Regions from separate parts of the Photobacterium sp. TLY01 genome, predicted to be linked through region 2. Evidence: riboswitches for the same ligand, from Rfam matches in the RefSeq annotation. Region 2 holds a riboswitch; the other holds the start of a gene.

Region 1 (11,753 bases), 1.5 Mb from region 2:
TCTGATGTGATTGCCAAACTGCAGGAAAGGCACAAAGGCTAAAGCCTGAGACAAACTCCATTAAAAAAGGAAGCTTCAACCGCTTCCTTTTTTGTTTTCATTACGCTGGCTTTATCAGGCGCTTTTCGCGGCCTGACGAGCTTGCTCCATCGCTTCTTTATAATGCTTCCGGCAAACCGATACGTATCTGTCGTTACCACCGATTTCAACCTGATCCCCATCAGCAATCGCTTTACCCGAGGCATCATGGCGGATCACCATGTTCGCTTTTCGGCCGCAGTGACAAACGGTTTTCAGTTCGACCAGTTTATCGGCCCAAGCCAGCAGATACTGACTGCCTTCGAACAGCTCGCCACGAAAATCGGTACGTAAACCATAGCAAAGCACAGGAATATCCAGTTTATCGACCACTTCAGTAAGCTGGTGAACCTGCGCCTTTGTCAGAAACTGGCATTCATCCATTAACACGCAATCAACGCGCGACAAGCTGTTCATCTCAGACAGCTTGTCCCACAGATTATCTTCCGGACGATACAGTTCGGCTTCTTCAGACAAGCCAATTCGCGAACTGACCTTGCCCTGACCAAACCGGTTATCAATCGCCGCGGTAAAAATGACCGGCGACATCCCGCGTTCACGATAATTAAATGACGACTGCAACAGCGTCGTCGACTTCCCGGCATTCATCGCCGAGTAATAAAAATACATTTGCGCCATCAGGCTTTCCGCATCACTCTGAATGTCGCAAGATGCTACCGAAGAAGCATGCGAATTGGAAGTCTGGCTCCCCGCTTCATGCGGTAAAGCCTTTTTGCGGTGACTTCCTGTACACCGAGATAAAAAAACCGGCTCAGTGCATACCAAGCCGGCTCAATGCCATTTTACGGCAGGGATCTTATTTAAACTGCGCTCATGCGCCTTTCAGCGGACGTTTAGCAATCCAGCCAAGGCAGACACAAACCAGTAAGAATGCAACCGTTGCGGCCACGAAAGAGACCGCCAGAGAATTGGTCATCCCTAACACGGTAAAACCTACCGCAGCGACGAGTGCCACAGATAATGCGTAAGGCAACTGTGTTGACACATGATCAATGTGATTACAGCGCGCGCCCGTTGAAGAGAGTATGGTGGTGTCTGAAATCGGCGAGCAGTGATCACCAAACACAGAACCCGCCAGTACCGCGCCAAGCATAGGCAGAATCAGGCTGATTTCAGTGGCTGCTGCCAGATCACCCGCAATCGGCAGCATGATCCCAAACGTGCCCCAGGACGTACCGGTTGAGAAAGCCATAATACCGGCCAGCAGGAACAAAATCACAGGCAACCAGACAGGGTTAATATTGCCCTGAACCAGAGTCGACAGGAATTTACCTGTTGCCATATCGCTGATAATGCTGCCGATTGTCCAGGCGAAGAACAAAATCAGAATGGCACCAAACATAGATTTCGCACCAATCCATATAGCATGCAGAATCTGCTTGACCGGAATGGCCTGACGTCCAACAGCAACCAGTGCCGAGAATAACCCCAACAGGCCACCGTAACACAAAGAGGCACCAACATTGGTAGACTCAAATGCGCCGAGAATAGAAAAAGCTTTAACGTCCGCCTGCAAACTCTGATAGCCGGTGAAAATCATGAAGAATAATGTCGCGGCAACCAGCACCAGAATCGGAATAATGAGATCGCCGACTTTGCCATTCTCGCTTTCTTCAATCTCGAGTTCATCATTCAAATCTTTGGCTTCAGCGTGAATTTCTTCTTTGTCGAAACCGCGAGCATGACTTGCCTGAACTTCATGCTTCTTCATCAGACCTACATCTAATTGGAACCAGGCGACAACGAATACCATCAGCAGTGCAAACACAGCGTAAAAATTCATGGGTGCCAATTGTATAAAGGCACTTAACGCAGAATATTCAGTCACACCATGTGAAATCAGAATACCACCCACCACAGTAATGATATATGCGCCCCAGCTTGAAGCCGGCATCAGTACACACATAGGTGCAGCAGTGGAGTCCAGAATATAAGCCAGTTTTGAGCGGGAAACATAAAATCGGTCGGTGACCGGCCGGGAGATCGAGCCAACCGCCAGGCTGTTGAAATAATCATCGACAAAAATAAACACGCCAAGAAAAGCCGCTAAAAGTTTCGCACCGCGTTTGCTTTTAATCTTAGTCTGCGCCCAGAGTGCGAAGGCTCGCGTACCACCAGAGAGCGTCAGTAATGCTGTGGTCATGCCTAATAAAAGCAAGAAAGCAACAATACTCATATTCCAGGTATTGATGCTGCCACCATCGATAAACAGCCCTTCAACTTTCTCTCTTAAATAAGAAACCGTATGAGACAGACTGAAATCCGTCAGCAATAACGCCCCGATCAAAATGCCGATGCCCAGCGAGAGAAGCACTCGTCGCGTGAGAATAGCAAGGCTCAACGCCACCAGGGGCGGTAAAATGGAAATGGAAGACTGGGAAAAATCTACTAGGTTCATGATCTCTACTACAACCGATCGTGGTTGGAGATCTACTGTTAAACACGGTACCGGTGTCAGCCGTGATGGGAAGCGATATAGGAAAGAAGCTGCAGCCTCTCCCGACCCCACAGTAGCGCTCCATAGTTAATTGTAAGTTACTATGGCAGTGTTATCCCTTTCGGTGACAACCCCAGCAAGGTGATTTGACAGATCCGCCTTACTTCGGCATTAGCTCCTTTCACTGACGTTCTTCGGGGTCACCTCCCGCCAGTTACTGATAGATAATGCACCTCTACCCTTAGTCAAGGAATCGCGTATTCTACTTTTTGTTATCTGATTTGCAACCACAGAAAGCCAATATCTGCTACTTTGGATTAATACGACTGCACTAATCTTCTGTATTTACTTACATTTACCCCAAAAACACTCTGTAAATTAATATGAAATTATTAGCATTGCAGCCAGTTAAAATATTCGTACTTTACCATTTTATTAACAAGCAAAAAAACGAATGTGATCGCCATTCATTGCTCCAAGATAAAGCTCAAGTATAAAAAACCGTCTGATTAATAATGTAAGTTGACGATTTTATTTGGCAGTTGGGTTTAAAAAGTATTATTATTGCAGATATAAAGTGACTCATTAATAATTAGTATAACGCCAACAGGAAATTTGAAATGTCTGATGCAATGAAAGCGCTATTAAACCTTCGTAGTCTTCGTGCTCTTGCTCGCGAATATTCACTGGAGCAACTGAAAGAAGCCCTGGAAAAACTTCAGACCGTGGTTGACGAACGTGAAGAATCAGAAGCGGAAGAAATCGCGAAAGAAAAAGAGCGCGAAGAAAAACTGAAGCAATACCGAGATATGCTACTGGCTGATGGTATTGATCCAGAAGAGCTGATGGCTAACATTGGTAAAGCAAAAACTAAGCGTGCAGCACGTCCGCCTAAATACAAGTTCATCGATGAAAACGGTGAAGAGAAAACCTGGACCGGCCAAGGCCGTACGCCAAGTGCACTTAAAAAAGCACTGGAAGAAGGTAAATCTCTGGACGACTTCAAACTTTGATCACCCAAGCTTGATCGTCCATGAACCAAAAAGCCCGGCATTGATGCCGGGCTTTTTATTATTCGCAATAAATCGTCAATGTCGTTTTTTTGTTCAGCTCACTTTGCGGTTAACGAATACTATCTGCCAGCGTACTGACGGCTAATGCAAAATAATGCGATCGGTTCCATTTTAATAATGTTTGATAATTCCCGTACACTAAATATGCTCTGCCATGATTATCATCAGGTTGCACCAGCCATGCGTTGACATCCACCTTAGGGAGCGCAGCTCCGTTCAAACGGCGCACCCCCAGTTGCTGCCACTCTGACAGCGTTTTCATTTTTTGGGATTCAACACCTTTCAGGTTATCACCCAACCCTTCCGGAAGCCGCACCTGGCGTCCCCATGTGTATTGATCATCCCAACCTGATTTTTTCAGGTAATTTGCCGCGGAAGCAAAGACATCATCTTCCGTTTTCCAGATATCGACTTTATCATCGCCATTGCCATCAACCGCGAAGGTCAGATACGAGGTTGGCATAAACTGTGGTTGGCCCATCGCACCAGCCCACGAACCTTTCATATCTGCAGCCGTAATATGGCCTTGCTGTAAAATGGTTAAAGCCGCCATGACCTGCTCACGGAAAAAGGCTTCACGGCGCCCTTCATAAGCAAGTGTTGTCAGCGCCTCAATCACATTATACGAGCCGGTTAAACGGCCAAAGTTACTTTCCACGCCCCACAATGCCACGATGAATCTCGGCTGAACGCCATACTCACGCCCAATGCGATCCAGTGTTTGCTTGTGTTGCTGATAATACTGATTCGCCTGTTCAATTTTCCACTGAGGAACGGCTCTGGGTAAATATTCATCCAGTGTTAATTTCTTTTCTGGCTGATTTTTATCAGCTTTAACAGCACGTTCAATAAATTTGACATCGGCGAAAGCGGATTCAAGAATCGCATCATCTATCCCCTTCTCACGTGCTTCTTGTTTCAACCCGGAAACATAATTATCAAAACTTTCATCAGCCGACACTATCGGCGATGCAAGGCCCAGTCCTAAGGACACAAAGACAGCTACCCATTGCTTACGCATATCCACCCTTTTATCGTCATGTATTATTTTCTGACTTTCTTGCTTTGTATTCGTCTAGAAGGTTAGTCACTGGTGGCGGGATTTGCAGGTAATATCCCTGGGACGAGAGCTGCTCCCGTACCTTATTGATATCCGCCAATGCTAACTTCCTCTCATGACTCAGTTTTAGCACCATTACAAACTGAGGTGTACCAAAAGTGCTCAATAAAGCTTCAGGTACATCTGAAAAATCATCTTTGGTCTTGATATATAAATAGGTGTTTTCTTTTTTAGGACTTTTATAAATTGCACAAAACATGAGCTGACCTGCAGGTTACCAATCACCATTATCTGACCACAAAAAGCAGAAAACATTCCAGCCCAAATCGAGATCCGGGTTCCTCTGCGTTCTGCCATCACCATTGTGGCTATCATTTAAACTTTATACCGAACTCTGACAAGGAGAACTTGCTGAGACCTGCCTGGGAATATAACATGCTATAACCTATGTGATAACGTACCTGAGCGCGAAATTGTCCGCGGAAGATGAATAAGCCATGACAAAAACGGCAGAATTAAAAGGGGGCAGTTATACGCTCTCATCTTTACACTTAGCTGACGGCGGCTTAGAACAGGCAATCAGTTTCCTGAAAGACAAAGTGGAGCAGGCACCGGCATTCTTTGCCCATGCACCTCTGGTGATTGATGTCAGTCAGGCTGGCAGAGCGCTTGATTTTGAACAACTCCGGCAAGGCATTCAGGATGCAGGTATGATCCCGGTCGGGATCAGCGGCTGCAAGCCTTCCCACCTGCAGGCGCAGGCAAAATCAGCTGGTTTTGCCATCATGAATGCGGCCAAGCAGGCCCGCGCCACCAGCCCGGTGATGGAGCCGGCAAAAGTGATTCGTACACCGATAAGATCAGGGCAGCAAATTTATGCCAAAAATTGCGATCTCGTCGTATTGAATCATGTCAGCGCAGGTGCTGAAATTATTGCTGATGGATGTATTCATATATACGGGTGTTTACGTGGCCGGGCCATTGCCGGCGCCAGCGGTGAAACCCAGGCTCAGATTTTCTGCCATAATTTACAGTCAGAGTTAATTTCTATTGCTGGTAATTATTGGCTAAGCGACAAAATTCAAGACGCTTTTTGGGGAAAAAGTGTCGCTATCTCTCTGACTGACAACAATTTAAATATAGAGCATCTGGCTGTATAACTTTGAAAAGGAATAATACAGATGGCACGAATTATCGTAGTGACCTCAGGTAAAGGTGGGGTAGGTAAAACGACCTCCAGTGCGGCCATTGCGTCCGGCCTGGCCTTAAAAGGTAAAAAAACGGCCGTCATTGATTTCGATATCGGTCTGCGAAATCTGGATCTGATCATGGGCTGTGAACGCCGTGTTGTTTATGATTTCGTGAATGTGATCAATGGCGAGGCAAAACTGAATCAAGCACTGATTAAAGACAAACGAGTCGATAACCTGTTCGTATTGCCGGCTTCGCAAACTCGTGACAAAGATGCCCTGAGTAAAGAAGGGGTCGAAAAAGTCTTGTCTGAACTGGATGCGCTGGGTTTCGACTTCATCATCTGTGACTCACCGGCAGGCATCGAAACTGGCGCGCTGATGGCGTTATACTTTGCAGATGAAGCCATCGTCACCACCAACCCGGAAGTGGCTTCTGTACGTGACTCAGACCGTATTCTTGGCATTCTCGACTCTAAATCCCGCCGAGCTGAAAACAGTGAATCACCGGTGAAGCAACATTTGTTGCTGACTCGCTACAATCCTTCTCGTGTCGTTCATGGTGATATGCTCAGCGTTGCTGATGTTGAAGAAATTCTGCATATTCCATTACTCGGTGTTATCCCTGAGAGTCAGTCTGTGCTGAATGCATCCAACAAAGGTGAACCTGTGATTCTGGACGCCGATTCAGATGCAGGCCAGGCATACCAAGACACTGTTGCGCGCTTACTGGGTGAAGATCGCCCGTTCCGATTCTTAGAGGAAGAGAAAAAAGGCTTCCTGAAACGTATATTTGGAGGCTAACCACACTATGGCTTTGCTAGAGTTCTTCCGCCCCAAAAAACAGTCGACCGCGAGTGTGGCGAAAGAAAGGCTGCAGATCATTGTTGCTGAACGTCGCTCCGCGAGTATGGGTAATCCGAGTTACCTTCCCCAGCTCAAACAGGATATTCTGGAGGTTATCCGCCGTTATGTCGATGTCTCACCTGAGCATGTGACGGTACACCTGGACCAGAAAGAAGAAGACCTGTCGGTGCTGGAACTCAATGTCACCCTGCCCGACGAGAAATAAAAAAATCCCCGGTTCGCCGGGGATTTTTTTTTCAGGTGCTCACTTCATCTGCTGACGTGCAGGCGCTAAACCTGAACCAAAGGCAGTACCCGGTGGGCAAACAGTGCTTTTCGCCAGGTCGAGAGCATTTCAGGCAGCTCATCTTCAGGACAGCCCTTCTTCCATGCCCAGCTCAGTAACTGATTAATTTGTTTTTTCGAAGCAAGAAACTCAGTCGCCAGCCCTGTTTCCTTAGCCACAGCATTCACTTCATCTTTGATGCGTTTAACCATTTGTTTATAGCCAGGCATTTCCATCAGGCGAAATAAGGGCTGCGGATAATCCAGCTGGCTCATTTTTTCAACCTCTTTCACAATGGAAATCAAACGGTTGCCATGTCTTTGAATTTCACGCTCATCAAATCCTTCCTGAGCCATCACCGCTTTTGAAGTGATTTCATAACGGGCAACTTTCCAAAGATGTAGCTCTTTAAGCACAAAGTTAAGCGCCAGATCGCGCTTTCTCGCTTCCTGAAGACGCCAGGAAGCCAGCTTCTGTAAAATAGCCAATTGTTTCGGGGACAACTGCCAGGCATTCTTGATGTCGACGTAAACTTGCTCCGGATCAGGAACACGACTGCGTTTCACCAGCATGGTTTCACACTCCTGATGAAGCGCATCCATCCACCCTTTCGCTTCCACTTTTGCCAGTAACTGCTGATACAGAGGCAACAGATAAAAGACATCAGCGGCAGCATAGTCGAGCTGCTTATCACTCAGTGGACGAGCAAGCCAATTGGTTCTGGCTTCGCCTTTTTCCAGCTCAATCCCCAGATATTCCTGTACTAATGCACCAAAACCGGTCGACAAGCCATGACCGATGAAGGCCGCCATAATCTGAGTATCCAACATAGGTGCCGGCATGCAGCCTGCAGCAGACTGGAATACTTCCAAATCTTCACCACAGGCGTGCAGCACTTTTACCACACCAGGATCTTTCATTAACGCCCAGAGCGGCGACATATCTGTCAGCATGAGCGGATCAATCAAAGACAGAAGTTCACCGTCATAAAGCTGGATCAGCCCCAACTGAGCAAACAGAGTTCGCGTACGAACAAATTCGGTATCCAGCATGACTGCCTGCTGCTGACTTGCCTGCTGACAAACCTCAGCCAGTCTGTCATTCGTAGTTATAATCTCAAATTTCAAAACTCACCTTTTTCAGCATTACAAGCAGACACCAGCCTGCTTCCTTTGTGCCTGAACGCCATTCTCTGAGAAATACTGACAACTGGCACAAAACAAAGTGCCGGCTATTGAAGCCGGCACTGAACTTGAAACAAGTTTATCCTAAATTTCAGGATTATGCTTGCGCTGTCTCTTTCTGCGCGACCTGATCTGACTCTTCCCGCAATGCCCGGCGCAGAATTTTCCCGACATTGGTTTTCGGCAGCTCATCTCTGAATTCCACCACTTTCGGCACTTTATAACCGGTCAGGTACTGACGGCAATGCGACAACAGCTCTTCGCGGGTCAGACTAGGATCGCGTTTCACGACACAAATCTTCACCACCTCACCTGAGGCTTCATCCGGCTGACCAATTGCCGCCACTTCCAGCACTTTGCTATGCAGGGCAACGACATCTTCAACTTCATTGGGATAAACGTTGAAGCCGGAGACCAGAATCATGTCTTTCTTACGATCAACGATATGTAAGAAACCGTCATCGTCAAAACGCACAATATCGCCAGTCGATAACCAGCCGTCTTCCGTCAGCACTTCACGTGTTGCTTCAGGACGCTGCCAGTACCCTTTCATGACCTGTGGCCCCTTCACCTGAAGTTCGCCGGTTTGATCCATCGCCAGCACGTGACCTTCTTCATCCACAATCCGGATATCTGTTGAAGACACCGGCAGGCCAATCGAGCCATTATAGTCCGTCAGATCATGCGGATAAGCGGCAACCAGAGGTGAACATTCCGTCAGACCGTAACCTTCCAGCAGATAGTTCTTTGTCGTTGCCAGCCATTTTTCTGCAACAGCACGTTGCACAGCCATCCCGCCGCCGACAGAAAGGTGGAGTCGGCTGAAGTCCAGCTCCAGGAAATCTTCATTATTGAGCAGCGCATTGAACAGTGTGTTGACACCCGTCAGCGCTGTAAACGGATAACGCTTGAGCTCTTTGACAAAAGCAGGAATATCCCTTGGATTGGTGATCAGCAGGTTCTGTCCGCCCATTTCGATGAAAAGCAGGCAGTTCACGGTCAGAGCAAAAACGTGATACAGCGGAAGCGCAGTGACCACCAGCTCTCGGCCGTCATGCAAAATGGGACCGTAGGCAGCTTTCGCCTGCAGCACATTGGCAATCATATTTCTGTGCGTCAGCACTGCGCCTTTCGCGACACCGGTTGTCCCTCCGGTGTATTGCAAAAATGAGATATCCTCTCCTGACATGAAAGGTTTCACGTATTGCATTCTGCGCCCGCGCTTGAGCGCATGGTTCAGTGAGGTGGCATGCGGCAGGTGGTATTTAGGGACCATCTTTTTAATGTGCTTCACCACAAAATTAACCAGTGTGCCTTTAGGCCGGGAAAGCTGATCTCCCAGACTGGTTAAAATGACATGTTCAACACGGGTTTTGTCGACGATTTTCTCCAGCGTGTGGGCGAAATTCGACACAATTACAATGGCTTTCGCACCAGAGTCATTGAGCTGATGCTCCAGTTCACGGGGTGTGTAGAGCGGGTTGACATTCACCACCACACAACCCGCACGGAGTATACCGAACAGTGCGATAGGATACTGAAGCAGGTTTGGCATCATGACGGCGACCCGATCGCCCTTTTCAAGCTTCAGGTCATTTTGCAGATAGGCCGCAAATGCACGACTGCGTTCTTCCAGTTTTCTGAAAGTCATCACCTGGCCCATATTGATAAAGGCCGTTTGATCGGAATATTTCTGGACGGACTGTTCAAACAGTTCAACCAATGACGTGTAAGTATCAGGGTTGATTTCAGCCGGTACATCATCCGGATAGCGGTTAAGCCAAACCTTATCCACCATGCACTCTCCTTATATTTATTAGGGCTTCAAGCGCCAAAAATGGCTGTAGCGGGACATTCAAACACTTGTTCTATACAAGCATTACAGCACAGTTAACATTGAATTAACACAACTGATTAGACCAGCTTGTTGATTTTTGAACTCAACAGCAAAATCTGATCACAAACAAGCCGGGGGCTATCAAGATGGCAGTGATGACCTCCGGGTATCACGATTTGTTCGGCCTGTTTCAGCCATGACAAGCCCGCGTCCGATCCTTTCAGGGATGAAAAACCTTTCTCGCCGATCACTGATAATACCGGACACTCAATATGCCGCATCAGCGCCTGAGCCTGTTCCTCTGTCATCCTGAACAACGAATCACAACGCAACTTATCGTCATGACGCCAGTACCAGTGCTGACCATCGCTCCGGGTGGCTCGCTGAACCAATGGCCTGAGCTGCTCTGGCGTTAACCCGTTGACCCGGCAACGAACAGAGAGTGCGGCCTGAAACGAATCCAGCTTAAGTTCTGCAGGCTGGCGCTGCCTGCGCTTTGTGCGGCTTTCAATCCCCTGCCGCAACCTTTTCGCCGCCAGATCCGCACTTTCATGGAGTGGCGCAAGTCCTTCGATCAGCACCAGTCCAGTGACTGACTCAGGAAAAGCTCCTGCGTAGGCTGCCGCCACCAGCGCCCCCAAAGAGTGACCAACCAGCATCAGGTTTTGAGAGGACAGAGACTGTACGATCTGAGCCAGATCATCGACGTAGTCCATGAAATAATAATAATTATCTGTCTGACGATGCGCAGAAAGCCCATGCCCGGGCCAATCCACGGCAACCAGGTTGAACCTTGCCGCCAGTGGCTCAAACAGCACATCAAAGCTGGCGGCGTTATCGTGCCATCCGTGCAGAAACAAAAGCGTCGGACGGGCTCTGTCGGCATTGCTTACAGGGATAAGTCTGCCGCGCTTTATGCTTTCCTTGCAGGGAGAAAAAGACGTGATGACCGCCAGCTCAGTTTCAGCCAGCGGTAAACGGCTTTCATACATCATAGTCAGATTCGCTGTTCAATCAGGTAGGGAGTCTTACTCGGGGGTCACACGGTACTCGACATCCAGATTATCCGGCCGCAAACCATAGTGGATGTACTGACAACGGATGCCAAGACAACGGTAGTAGGCACTCACATCATCAACACGGATCTGCTCTTTGATTTGCCAGAGTTGCTGACCTTTGGCAAACACCACAGGATAGGTGTAATCAAAATCACCTATCTTACCGACTTCGCTGCCACGCAGCTGGCCGGCAACGGTGACCAGTTTACCCTGAGCATATTCGATGGGATCGGCAAAGCCATCGATATAAGCGATAAATCGCCCCTGGGGCGCCGCGTTCAGCTCAGGCTTACCTGATTTGTCTATCGGCAGGCTGGCGATCTCCAGCCGCGTGCGTGACGCTTCGTTGGCAACCGAGGCTATCACGCCTCCCAGACGAACCTCTTTACCCTGCACGCCCTGTGGGTCTTCAATGACGACGGTTAAGTCGGTGACAGGTGTCTCGGTCGATGTTTGTAAACTGTCTGGCATCTGGCTGCAGCCACCTAAGACGATCAGAGCAAGTGCCAATATAGATTTTTTCACCACAGGATCCTTTTCAAAAACAGAAATTCGCGTCTGATGCTCTGCCAGCATCGAAGTTCAAACGTAGAAATCTACGCCTAACAAATGAGAGTATTCTTCCCGCTTCGCCTGGTGCAGCACATCAAGATAAGCCGACAAGGCCTGCTTATTTTTCCCCT
Region 2 (11,753 bases):
ACGTGAAACGCAGCAGCGCCGATGGTAGTGTGGGGTCTCCCCATGTGAGAGTAGGACATCGCCAGGCTTTCATTGCCCATCTTGGGTGATAGCTCGCATCTTTTGATACTTGCGATGCTCATGTGCTAATGCACACTGCGCTTCTCAGTTCAAAATCTGCATCGCATCACGCAAGATGACCGAAACAAAGCAGTGAAGCGTAAGACTTTGTTTAGATAAAAATTTGCTGGTATAGCTCAGTTGGTAGAGCGCACCCTTGGTAAGGGTGAGGCCCCCAGTTCAAATCTGGGTACTAGCACCAGAATTTGCTTAGCGACAATAGCGCTGTGGAACCACCTGATCCCATGCCGAACTCAGACGTGAAACGCAGCAGCGCCGATGGTAGTGTGGGGTCTCCCCATGTGAGAGTAGGACATTGCTAAGCACCCTCTTTAAAACCCAGCCTTTTGGCTGGGTTTTTTCATTTCTGCTTTTCGTTATTTGTACATTTCCATTTGCTAGCCTATTGCTTTCATTAGAATTATTCATAGTTCTCTTAACTATCTATAATTCTTTTAATGCGGTAATGCTTGCAGAGTGAGTCGAAATTCTATAATTTTTGGGTATCTGGACGTCTGTACATCTTAGGGAGAGCAACACATGCCCATTAAAATTCCTGATCAGTTACCGGCAACGGATATTCTCCGTAGTGAGAATATCTTCGTCATGTCTGCAAAACGCGCTGCCAGTCAGGAAATTCGCCCGCTGAAGGTATTGTTGCTTAACCTGATGCCGAAAAAAATTGAAACTGAAACTCAGTTTCTCCGCCTGTTATCAAATAGCCCGCTGCAGGTCGATGTTGAGTTACTGCGAATTGACAACCGACCGACAAAAAATACGCCCACTGAGCATCTGGATACCTTCTACCGGCAGTTCGAAATGGTGAAGGACAGAAATTTCGACGGCTTGATTGTGACGGGTGCCCCGCTCGGGCTGGTACAGTTCGAAGATGTTTTGTACTGGGAAGAAATCCAGACGATATTGAACTGGGCGAAAGGGCACGTGACTTCGACTATGTATGTGTGCTGGGCCGCTCAGGCTGGACTTAAGCTGATGTACGACTTACCTAAACGTACTCGCAAAGAGAAATTATCAGGTATCTACACCCATAAGGTTCATCATCCGCATCATCCGATTCTGAGAGGCTTTGATGACACCTTTCTGGCGCCACACTCGCGTTATGCCGACTTCTCGCCTGAGTTTTTATCTGAGCATACTGACCTGGATATTTTGGCCACCTCTGATCAGGCAGGCGTGTATCTTGCTACCACTAAAGATAAGCGCAATGTCTTTGTGACCGGGCATCCTGAATACGATGCCCACACATTACATAATGAATATATGCGTGATTTGGGGGAGGGGATGGAGCCAAAGGTTCCCGTGAATTATTATCAGGATAATGACCCGGATAAACCACCTGTTGCGAGTTGGCGCAGTCATGGACATCTGCTGTTTGCCAATTGGCTGAATTATTGTGTCTACCAGCAAACACCTTATGATCTGGAGCATTTCTCAGAAGACAAATTTACCAAAGATGATTGAGTGCCTTCGCCTTTGTAAACAAAAAGACCTGCCGCAGCAGGTCTTTTTTATACCAGAAATCAGATGCTCAAGACTTGGGAGCGGTTTCCGGCTGCGGACGAGTCGGACTTGTTTGCTCATTTTCTTTTGCTTTATTTGCTTCCCAGAGTTTCGCTTTTTCGATCATCGGTGTAATCGTGGAACCCTGAACCAGGATAGAGAACACCACAACTGAATAAGTCATCACCAGAATCAGCTCTTTGACATCAATGTTTTTCTCCGGAATGACGATAACGCCGGCAGGAATTGCCATCGCCATCGCCAGCGCCAGACCCCCACGCAAGCCACCCCAGGTGAGGATTTTTACCGATTCCGGATTGTATTGACGGAAACGTTTAAAGCCGAGGTAAGACAGCTTGACGCTTAAATAGCGTGCCAGCAGTACCAGCGGCACCGCAATCACCATCAGTGTCCAGTCTTCCTCATGGAAGCTGAACGACAGCATGCTCATACCAATCAGCAGGAAGAGTACACCGTTGAGGAACTCATCAACCAACTCCCAGAAGTGATCCAGATGATCTTCACTCTCTTTCGAAAAGCCGATATAACGGGTCCAGTTGCCAATCATGATCCCGGAGACCACCATAGCCAATGGCCCAGACACATGAATCACATCGGCAAACGCATAACCGGCCGTCGGGATCCCCAGAGTCAGCAGCAGCTCCATGGAGTGATCGTCGGTCGAACTGATCAGGTAATGGAACAGCAGGCCGAGGACAAAACCGTAAGTGATGCCGCCAATGGCTTCCTGCAGGAAAAGATGGCCAACCCCCAGTACAGTCGGCGCTTCATCACCAAAGGCGATGGTAAATAAAGTCACGAAGATGACCAGACCAAAGCCATCGTTAAACAGCGACTCCCCTTCAATTTGGGTGGAGATGCGGCGCGGTGCGTGCAGTTTTTTCACAATGGCCAGCACGGCGATCGGGTCAGTCGGCGAAATCAATGCGCCGAACAGCAGGCAGTAGATTAGATCAAACTGGATGCCCAGCATCTGGCATATCCACCACAAACTGCCACCGATAAAGAAAGTGGAGAACAGGGTGGCGCCGAGTGCCAGAATGGTGATTTCCCACTTTTGATCTTCGAGATGTGGCAGCTTGATCCCTAAACCGCCGGCAAACAGTAAGAAGCCTAAAATACCTTTCAGCAGAAAGCTTTCGAAGTCGATTTGACCTAGCTGTTCCGCAGCGATTTCCTCCAGGTGAAACCAGCCGTTGTGACCTGCAATCACAATCCCGAGCGATAAAATAATAGCACCGGCTGTGATGGCGATAGTCGTTTGCATCTTGCCTATTTTATGGTTAATAAAGGCAATCACCATCGCGGCGGCGGCGAGAAAACAGAGGGTACTGTATACCGACATCCTTGATCCTCATCTGTTGTTAAAGTGTTAAGCAAAAATTGTGACAAAATATAAATGTTCGGGCCTCTGATAGCCATAAAAACTTTAGGCTGATGCTTGGAGAATAAGTTTTCGCAAACGATGTATAGACGTCTAGATTTCCAATCAGGCTGTGATAGGATGTTAGCAGCTGATAGGTTTAAGAGTAAGGAAGTGAGCAGTGTCGAAGGGTACGGATTTATTACAAAAGCGACTTAAGGAACAGATCCTCATCATCGATGGGGGCATGGGCACCATGATCCAGAGCTACAAGCTGGATGAAGAGGATTACCGTGGTGAACGTTTTTCTGATTGGCATTCGGATCTGAAAGGCAATAACGATCTGCTGGTACTCACCCAGCCACAATTGATTCAGGATATCCACTCTGCCTACCTTGAAGCCGGCGCTGATATTCTTGAGACCAACACTTTTAACGCCACCACAATTGCCATGGCCGACTACGACATGGAAAGCCTCAGTGCCGAGATCAACTTCGAAGCGGCAAAGCTGGCGCGCCAAGTGGCGGATGAATGGACGGCAAAAACCCCGGACAAGCCGCGCTTTGTGGCAGGTGTACTCGGTCCGACCAACCGGACCTGCTCGATATCACCGGATGTCAACGATCCCGGTTTCAGGAATGTGTCGTTTGATCAGTTAGTGGACGCGTATTCCGAATCAACCCGTGCTTTGATTGAGGGCGGGGCCGATATCATTCTGATTGAAACCATTTTCGATACGCTGAATGCCAAAGCCTGTGCGTTTGCTGTCGACAAAGTCTTTGAAGAGCAGGGTGTGGTCTTGCCTGTGATGATTTCAGGGACAATCACCGATGCTTCCGGCCGGACCTTATCAGGACAAACCACAGAAGCCTTTTACAATTCTCTGCGACACGTCAAACCGATTTCGTTTGGCCTGAACTGTGCGCTGGGGCCGGATGAACTGCGTCAGTATGTGGAAGAGCTGTCGCGTATTTCTGAGTGTGCGGTCTCTGCGCACCCAAATGCAGGTTTGCCCAATGCGTTTGGCGAATATGATCTGGAAGCGGCTGAAATGGCCGAACATATCAAAGAGTGGGCGGAGTCCGGCTTTCTGAATCTGGTGGGCGGTTGTTGTGGCACCACACCAGAGCATATTCGTGAAATGGCCCGAGTGACAGCGAATCTCCCGCCGCGCCAACTGCCTGAGATCCCAGTTGCCTGCCGCTTGTCAGGCCTGGAACCGCTGACCATTGAAAAAGACACTTTATTTGTCAATGTCGGTGAACGGACCAATGTGACAGGTTCAGCGCGTTTTCGCCGCTTGATCAAAGAAGAGCTCTACGACGAGGCGCTGGAAGTGGCGCGCCAGCAGGTGGAAGCCGGCGCGCAGATCATCGATATCAATATGGACGAAGGCATGCTGGATGCTGAAGCGGCCATGGTGCGCTTTCTGAATCTGTGTGCTTCTGAGCCTGAAATATCCCGCGTCCCGATTATGATTGACTCTTCCAAGTGGGAAATACTGGAAGCCGGCCTGAAGTGTGTCCAGGGTAAACCCATTGTTAACTCGATTTCTCTCAAAGAAGGCAAAGAGAAGTTTGTTGAGCAGGCGAAGCTGATCCGCCGCTATGGCGCAGCTGTAATTGTAATGGCGTTCGATGAGGTCGGTCAGGCTGATACCCGTGAGCGTAAGATAGAGATCTGTACTAATGCCTACCGCATTCTGGTTGATGAAGTGGGATACCCGCCGGAAGACATCATTTTTGACCCGAACATTTTCGCGGTAGCCACCGGGATTGAAGAGCACAATAACTACGCGGTGGATTTCATTGAAGCTGTGGGTGACATCAAACGGACTCTGCCGCATGCCATGGTGTCGGGCGGGGTATCGAATGTGTCCTTCTCATTCCGGGGTAATGAGCCGGTGCGGGAAGCCATTCATGCCGTGTTCCTGTATCACTGTTTCAAAAACGGCATGGATATGGGCATCGTGAATGCCGGTCAGTTGGCCATTTATGATGATCTGGCTGACGAGTTGCGCGAAGCGGTGGAAGATGTCGTGCTGAATCGCAGGGATGATTCTACTGAGCGCCTGCTGGATTTGGCTGATAAGTACCGGGGCAGCGGCGAAGCGGTCGAAGATAAAACGGCTGCCGAATGGCGCGGCTGGCCGGTCGAGAAGCGGTTGGAACATGCGCTGGTCAAAGGGATCACTGAGTTTATTGTTGAAGATACCGAAGAAGCCCGTCAGAACGCCGCAAAACCACTTGAGGTGATAGAAGGCCCTTTGATGGCGGGGATGAATATCGTCGGTGATTTGTTCGGTGAAGGGAAAATGTTCCTGCCTCAGGTGGTGAAATCAGCCCGGGTCATGAAACAGGCGGTTGCTTATCTTGAGCCTTTCATTAATGCTGAAAAGCAAGCCGGACGCACGAATGGCAAAATCCTGCTCGCCACGGTGAAAGGCGATGTGCACGATATCGGCAAAAATATTGTCGGTGTGGTGCTGCAGTGTAATAACTACGAGATCATTGACCTGGGGGTCATGGTCTCTTGCGACAAGATCCTGAAAGTGGCCAGAGAAGAGAAGGTCGATATCATCGGTCTCTCCGGGCTGATCACGCCCTCGCTTGATGAAATGGTGCATGTCGCCAAAGAAATGGAGCGGCAGGGTTTTGATCTGCCTTTGCTGATTGGTGGGGCAACAACCTCCAAGGCCCATACCGCCGTCAAAATTGAACAGAACTACCATGCGCCTGTTGTCTATGTGTCTAACGCGTCGCGTGCGGTGGGTGTGTGCTCGGCACTCTTATCCGAGACTCAACGCCCGGCGTTTGTTGAGCGTCTGGATCAGGAATACGAGGTGGTGCGGGAACAACACGCCCGCAAGCGTCCGCGCAGTGCGCCTGTCAGCCTGGAAGCTGCCCGCGCTAATAAAGTGGCGATCGACTGGAATAACTACACCCCGCCGGCGCCGCAAAAGCCAGGGATCCACGTTTTTAAGGATTTCGATATTGCAACTTTGCGCCGTTATATCGATTGGACGCCCTTCTTCATGACCTGGTCGCTAAGTGGCAAATACCCCACCATTTTGCGCCATGAAGTCGTGGGGCAGGAAGCCCAGCGCTTATTTGATGATGCCAACCAGCTGCTGGATGAGATTGAAGCCAGCGGCATGATCAAGGCCAATGGTGTCTGTGGTTTGTTTCCGGCCAATAATATCGGTGATGATATCGAAGTCTACACCGATGAAACCCGAACTCAGGTGCTGACGACCTTGCGCGGGCTGCGCCAGCAGACAGAAAAACCCAAAGGGCCGAATTACTGTCTGTCGGATTACATCGCCCCGAAAGAAAGCGGTAAAGTTGACTGGATCGGAGCCTTTGCAGTAACCGGCGGTATCGGTGAGTATGAGATTGCCGATCAGTTCAAAGCTAAAGGTGATGATTACAACGCGATTATGATCCAAGCCGTGGCTGATCGTCTTGCTGAAGCCTTTGCGGAATTCATGCACGAGACTGTCCGTAAGGAAATCTGGGGCTATGCACCGGACGAGAATCTGAGTAACGACGATCTGATCCGTGAAAAATATCAGGGTATCCGGCCTGCACCAGGCTATCCTGCTTGCCCGGAACACACAGAGAAAGGCGAGATCTGGAAGCTGTTGGATGCCGAAGCTAATACCGGCATGATCCTGACGGAAAGCTATGCCATGTGGCCGGGCGCGGCCGTATCAGGCTGGTACTTCTCGCATCCGGAATCCCGTTATTTTGCCGTTGCCCAGATCCAGCGCGATCAAATGGAAAGTTACGCCGAGCGTAAAGGCTGGGATGCACTTGAAGCAGAGAAATGGCTGGGGCCCAATCTTTGATGGTCGCTGGCTTGACCCGTCCTGAAAAGTGTCAACCCATTTCAGGACGGGACACATGAAAACAAAAAGGCGCTCAACAGAGCGCCTTTTTTACAGCCGTTGGATGCAATATTACTCAAAAATCTTACGGTGCAGGTTCTGAGCAATCGGCATGGCATGCTCGGTTTTGACCAGGAAGCACAGATTGTGCGGGCTGGCACCGTAGCAGATCATGCGCAGTTTATACTCGTCCAGCGTATCGAACACCGTACTGACTGAACCAGCAGTCTGGCTCATGCGGTTACCAATCAGCGAGATCAGGCACAGATCCTGTTCAATCTCGACACGGCATAGCTCGCTGAGCGCAGCATGCGCTCCCGGAGGCAGCGTCGGTGCGCCGCCGCCTGTATCGGTCTGATCCATGGTCAGAGAGACGCTGACTTCAGAGGTCGAAATCAGATCCACAGAGACCTTATGCTCAGCCAGAATCCGGAAGACTTCGGCCAGGAAGCCGTAAGCATGGAACATATTCAGGCTGGTCAGAGTGATCAGTGTCTGGTTGGAACGCAGTGCCAGCGCACGGAACAGCGGCGCTTCCGTCACGGACTTGCGGATCCAGGTGCCGCCCTGCTCGGGTGCTCTTGACGATCCGACAAACACAGGGATCTGACGGCGAACGGCCGGGATCAGCGTTGATGGATGCAGGATCTTAGCACCAAAGTTCGCCATCTCTGAGGCTTCGCTGAAGCTGATTTCTTTGATTGGCGTGGCTTTTGGTGCAATGCGCGGATCGGTCGTGTACATGCCAGGGACGTCAGTCCAGATTTCCAGTGTCCCCGCGTCCACCGCTTCGGCCATCAGGGCTGCGCTGTAGTCACTGCCGCCGCGACCAAGTGTCGTGGTGCGCCCTTGCTCATCGCTGCCAATGAAGCCCTGAGAAACCACAATTTGCGTCTGCAGCAGAGGTAAGAGTTTTTCCTCGGTGAGCTGACGAATCATTTCCGGCTCTGGGCTGGCTTTGCCAAAACGGCTGTCGGTGCGCATCACCTCACGGATATCGTAACGTACCGCGTCAGCCCCCAGCTCATTCATAATTTGGGTAAACAGGTAGGTCGACAGCAATTCACCGTTGGCAACCAACTGATCGGTTAACTCTGCAGACTTGTGCTCCGCAGCTTTCACGGCCAGTTCACTGACCTGATCCAAAAGTGCATCAATCTGATCTGCAATCATCTCTGGTTGCTGTAAATCCGCCAGCACACTTTGGTGAATCGCGCGCAGACGCGTAATCAGCGTGTGTCGGTGTTCGGCATCGGCAACGCCGTTGGCCAGTTCGACCAAAATATTCGTCACACCGGAACACGCACTGATTAACACCAGCTTGGTTGTCGGATTATTGATAACGATCTTGGCACTACGGCTCATGGCAACGAAATCAGCCACACTCGTGCCGCCAAATTTTGCGACTGTGATTTCAGCGTTCAACGCTGAAGAAGAAATTACAGGGCTCAATGTGATCTCCCACTTAACAAAGCGTAAACATGGGGCAAAATTTGGGGAATCTTTCCGACTTGAGTGTCAGAAGAGCCATTAGGCGAGACGTACGAAGACTGCTGCTACCAGAAGCTCTCCACCTGCACTGGATGATGCAGGTGACAGCCAGAAGGATTCAACCTTCAAAGCCGATACGGCAAGCCCCCTGTCTTACCGTATCTCGGCGTTGCTCCCCCTCTCTATGGTGCTTTGGGGTGGGGCCCCGCCGCATAGATACCTGGATAACGCGCCTCTTCCGTTTTCACCTGAAAAATGAGCTTTCTCAGGGTGAACAAAAATTGCCCTTATTGAATATGAGAGGGGGGGCTTTGTCAATGCTTGAATGCATTTTTCTGTGTCAAGATTGTTACTGACTTTGCATAAATTTGCCTGTCTGGTTTCAGGTCCGGAGTGTTCTGTTATGCTCGTTAGAAATACCCTGCGAAAGCTACTGTTGCCAACAATAACTCATGCACTGAATTATAAGTAACTTACGTGTCTGTGCAGATGGAGAAGCCTGATGACAATTCAAAGTTTTTACCCACCTCAACGCATTCTGATGGGACCCGGCCCGTCGGACATTTATCCGCAGGTGCTGCAGGCGCTCAGTCGCCCGACTGTCGGCCATCTTGACCCGCTGTTTATCGGAATGATGGATGAGCTTAAGCAACTGCTCCAGTATGCATTTCAGACCACCAACCCATTTACGATAGCAGTCTCTGCGCCGGGTAGTGCGGGAATGGAAGCCTGTTTCGTGAATCTGGTTGAGCCGGGCGAGAAGGTGATCGTCTGCCGTAACGGGGTGTTTGGCGAGCGGATGCGGGAAAATGTTGTGCGCTGCGGCGGTGAAGCTGTGCTGGTGGATAATGCGTGGGGCGAGCCGGTTGATCCGCAAGCCGTTGAAGCCGCCCTCAAAGCCCATCCGGATGCGAAAATACTGGCCTTTGTCCATGCGGAAACCTCAACCGGTGCGCTGAGCGATGCGGAAACCTTATCCCGTTTAGCCCGTGAACACGATTGCCTGACCATTGTTGATGCGGTGACCTCATTAGGCGGGGTGCCACTGAAGGTTGATGAATGGCAGCTCGATGCCGTGTATTCCGGCAGTCAGAAGTGTTTGTCCTGTGTCCCGGGTCTGTCGCCGCTGACTTTTTCACCGCGTGCCGTCGAGAAAATTCAGCAGCGCAAGACACCGGTTCAGAGCTGGTTTTTGGATCAAAGCCTGGTGCTGGCCTACTGGAGTGGTGAAGGGAAGCGCAGCTATCACCATACTGCCCCGGTTAACAGCTTGTATGCGCTGCACGAAGCATTGGTGCGTTTGCAACAAGAAGGGCTGGAAAATGCCTGGCAGCGCCATGCCGAGATGCACCAAGTATTGCGCGCTGGCCTGGAAGCGATGGGGATCCGCTTTGTCGTGGACGAGAAAAGCCGCTTGCCGCAACTCAATGCGATTTATATTCCGGACGGGGCTGATGATGCGAAAGTGCGCCAGACCCTGCTGGAAGACTATAACCTGGAAATCGGTGCCGGCCTGGGGGCATTGGCCGGTAAAGCCTGGCGGATCGGGCTGATGGGATACGGGGCACGCAGAGAGAATATTGCGCTGTGCCTGAAAGCGCTGGAAGAGGTGCTGAAATAAATATCAGCGTAGAAACGCAGCGGCTGCCTGGGCAGCCGCTTTTTTTAGAAGTCTTTTGCTCTTGTTTTCAGCTTTTGTCTGCTTGTCCCTCAGTCTGTGCTATCTGCGGCAAGGCTGTCACAGTTTTTGGCTTGTAGAGCTGAGGTAAGGCGTCATCACTGAAGTCCACGCCCGGGAAAAGATACCGGGCTTCTTCGCGCACCTGTTCAGCCTGATAAACGTCGTCCAATGCCTGATAGGCGGTGATCAGAAACTGATACAGAATCGGTCTGGGCAGCTCTTTGGCTTTCTGGTTCGCCCAGTGGATGAATCCTGTCAGTAACTCGGGATTATTCTGCTCAATGCCGATTTTCAGTTGAGTCTGATAAAGGTCCCATTCAAACCGGTTGCGCCAGGCCCAGGTGTTATTGACCTTATCCAGGGCCGTGAAATCCGGTGGCGTTGATGATTCAAAACGGGTCAGCATGGCGCCTGAATATAAGGTGGTCGCCATAAAAAAGCTGACAACGACAGGCAGCAGCATGGCGCTGATTCTGAAGGGTTTATACCATTGCAGTGACTGTTTGAAATATTTCGCACTCAGGCCATCAACCCAGTAGATCAGAAAGACAAAAATAATCCAGTGGATCAGAGAGTGGTAAAAAGGGTATTCGAGCTGGGTATGCAGCGTAATCGGAAAGATGAGCGCGACCAGAGCCAGTTGGGTGTTGGCCGGTGCGCGGCGGATTTTAGCCAGTACAGCCGCCGCTGCAATCAGCAGCGCCAGCAGCGGCAAAATGCCCCCTTCGCTGGCCCAGAAAAGCAGCTCGTTATGCGGGTGATCCAGCCCGGGTAAACCATAGGGCGTTTCAGGGTCGGCCTGATGTGCTTGCGCGGTCTGCATCAGGTAAGCGGGTTCAAAATTACCATAACCGACGCCGGTCACCGGGGATTGCAGGAACATCTCCATGGCTTGCGGGTAGATGACTGAGCGGGCACTTTCCAGCGATACTCTGCCCGGTTGCGGACTCCAGTTCAGGGTACTGGTCAGGTTCCAGGCTACGCTGCATCCCATGACCAGCATCATCAGCCACATGCGCCATTGTACCCGGGCGGCAAATTGCTTGAGATAGGGCAGGATCAGCAAAACGCCCACGATACTGGCCATCCAGCCGGTTCGTGAACTGAGCACGTACAGCATGGGGATCACAGCAACAGGTGTGAGTTGAAGACCGAGATGGGAAAGGGTCCAGCGGCCCTGAACCATCGGCTGCCTTGCCAGCAGATAAGCGGAGAGGACCAGTCCGGTGGCCAGGAAGCTGGCCATCACATTGGGTTGCTGAAAAATGCCGTAGGGCCGGTTGAGATCCGTGTTGTAGCCGATGCCGTTGTCCGGTGAGATCCACAGAAACTGGTACCAGGCCAGCGCGGCTTGCAGCCAGACCGCTTTGAGGATCAACCAGAGTATTTGCTGACGCTGTTTCTGACTGAAAGCAAACTGCTGCAGTGCGACAAAAAACAACCAGCCAGCCCAGAGAGTCATGATCCGGTTGACGGCGCCTTCCGGTCGCGCTTCCGGAAACAGTATCGGCACAGTCAGCATCACGCAGCAGCCCAGAAGTACCAGCGTCAGGCGAGAGTAACGCAAGATTTTCTGCCGGCTGATCTCCAGCAGGCCGATGGCAATGGCAAAGCTGAAGGGGATCCAACTGCTGACATTAAAGGGTAATTCCAGTCCGGCGCCTCCCTGATTGTGCTGAAAATAATGC

Evidence for each region. Region 2 has a riboswitch for lysine ahead of lysC (lysine-sensitive aspartokinase 3). Riboswitches for the same ligand answer to the same signal wherever they lie in the genome.
Region 1: another riboswitch for lysine. It lies ahead of LN341_RS10220 (Na+/H+ antiporter NhaC family protein); the one in region 2 lies ahead of lysC (lysine-sensitive aspartokinase 3).

The regions. Positions count from the first base shown of each region.
Region 1 is NZ_CP090364.1:2,145,724-2,157,476, forward strand. Features, by position in the region: gene hisIE (bifunctional phosphoribosyl-AMP cyclohydrolase/phosphoribosyl-ATP diphosphatase HisIE) at 1-42, shown strand, start outside; gene LN341_RS10215 (thymidine kinase) at 115-717, opposite strand; gene LN341_RS10220 (Na+/H+ antiporter NhaC family protein) at 911-2,497, opposite strand; lysine riboswitch at 2,603-2,782, opposite strand; gene LN341_RS10225 (H-NS family nucleoid-associated regulatory protein) at 3,157-3,549, shown strand; gene LN341_RS10230 (lytic transglycosylase domain-containing protein) at 3,659-4,630, opposite strand; gene LN341_RS10235 (YcgL domain-containing protein) at 4,647-4,928, opposite strand; gene minC (septum site-determining protein MinC) at 5,167-5,829, shown strand; gene minD (septum site-determining protein MinD) at 5,851-6,663, shown strand; gene minE (cell division topological specificity factor MinE) at 6,671-6,931, shown strand; gene rnd (ribonuclease D) at 6,997-8,118, opposite strand; gene fadD (long-chain-fatty-acid--CoA ligase FadD) at 8,273-9,970, opposite strand; gene LN341_RS10265 (alpha/beta fold hydrolase) at 10,090-11,007, opposite strand; gene LN341_RS10270 (Slp family lipoprotein) at 11,041-11,595, opposite strand; gene LN341_RS10275 (hypothetical protein) at 11,653-11,753, opposite strand, start outside.
Region 2 is NZ_CP090364.1:310,819-322,571, forward strand. Features, by position in the region: rRNA gene rrf (5S ribosomal RNA) at 1-67, shown strand, start outside; tRNA gene LN341_RS01555 (tRNA-Thr) at 226-301, shown strand; rRNA gene rrf (5S ribosomal RNA) at 309-424, shown strand; gene metA (homoserine O-succinyltransferase) at 640-1,581, shown strand; gene LN341_RS01570 (sodium:proton antiporter) at 1,649-2,986, opposite strand; gene metH (methionine synthase) at 3,186-6,854, shown strand; gene lysC (lysine-sensitive aspartokinase 3) at 6,966-8,345, opposite strand; lysine riboswitch at 8,449-8,630, opposite strand; gene LN341_RS01585 (alanine--glyoxylate aminotransferase family protein) at 8,887-10,005, shown strand; gene LN341_RS01590 (PglL family O-oligosaccharyltransferase) at 10,073-11,753, opposite strand, start outside.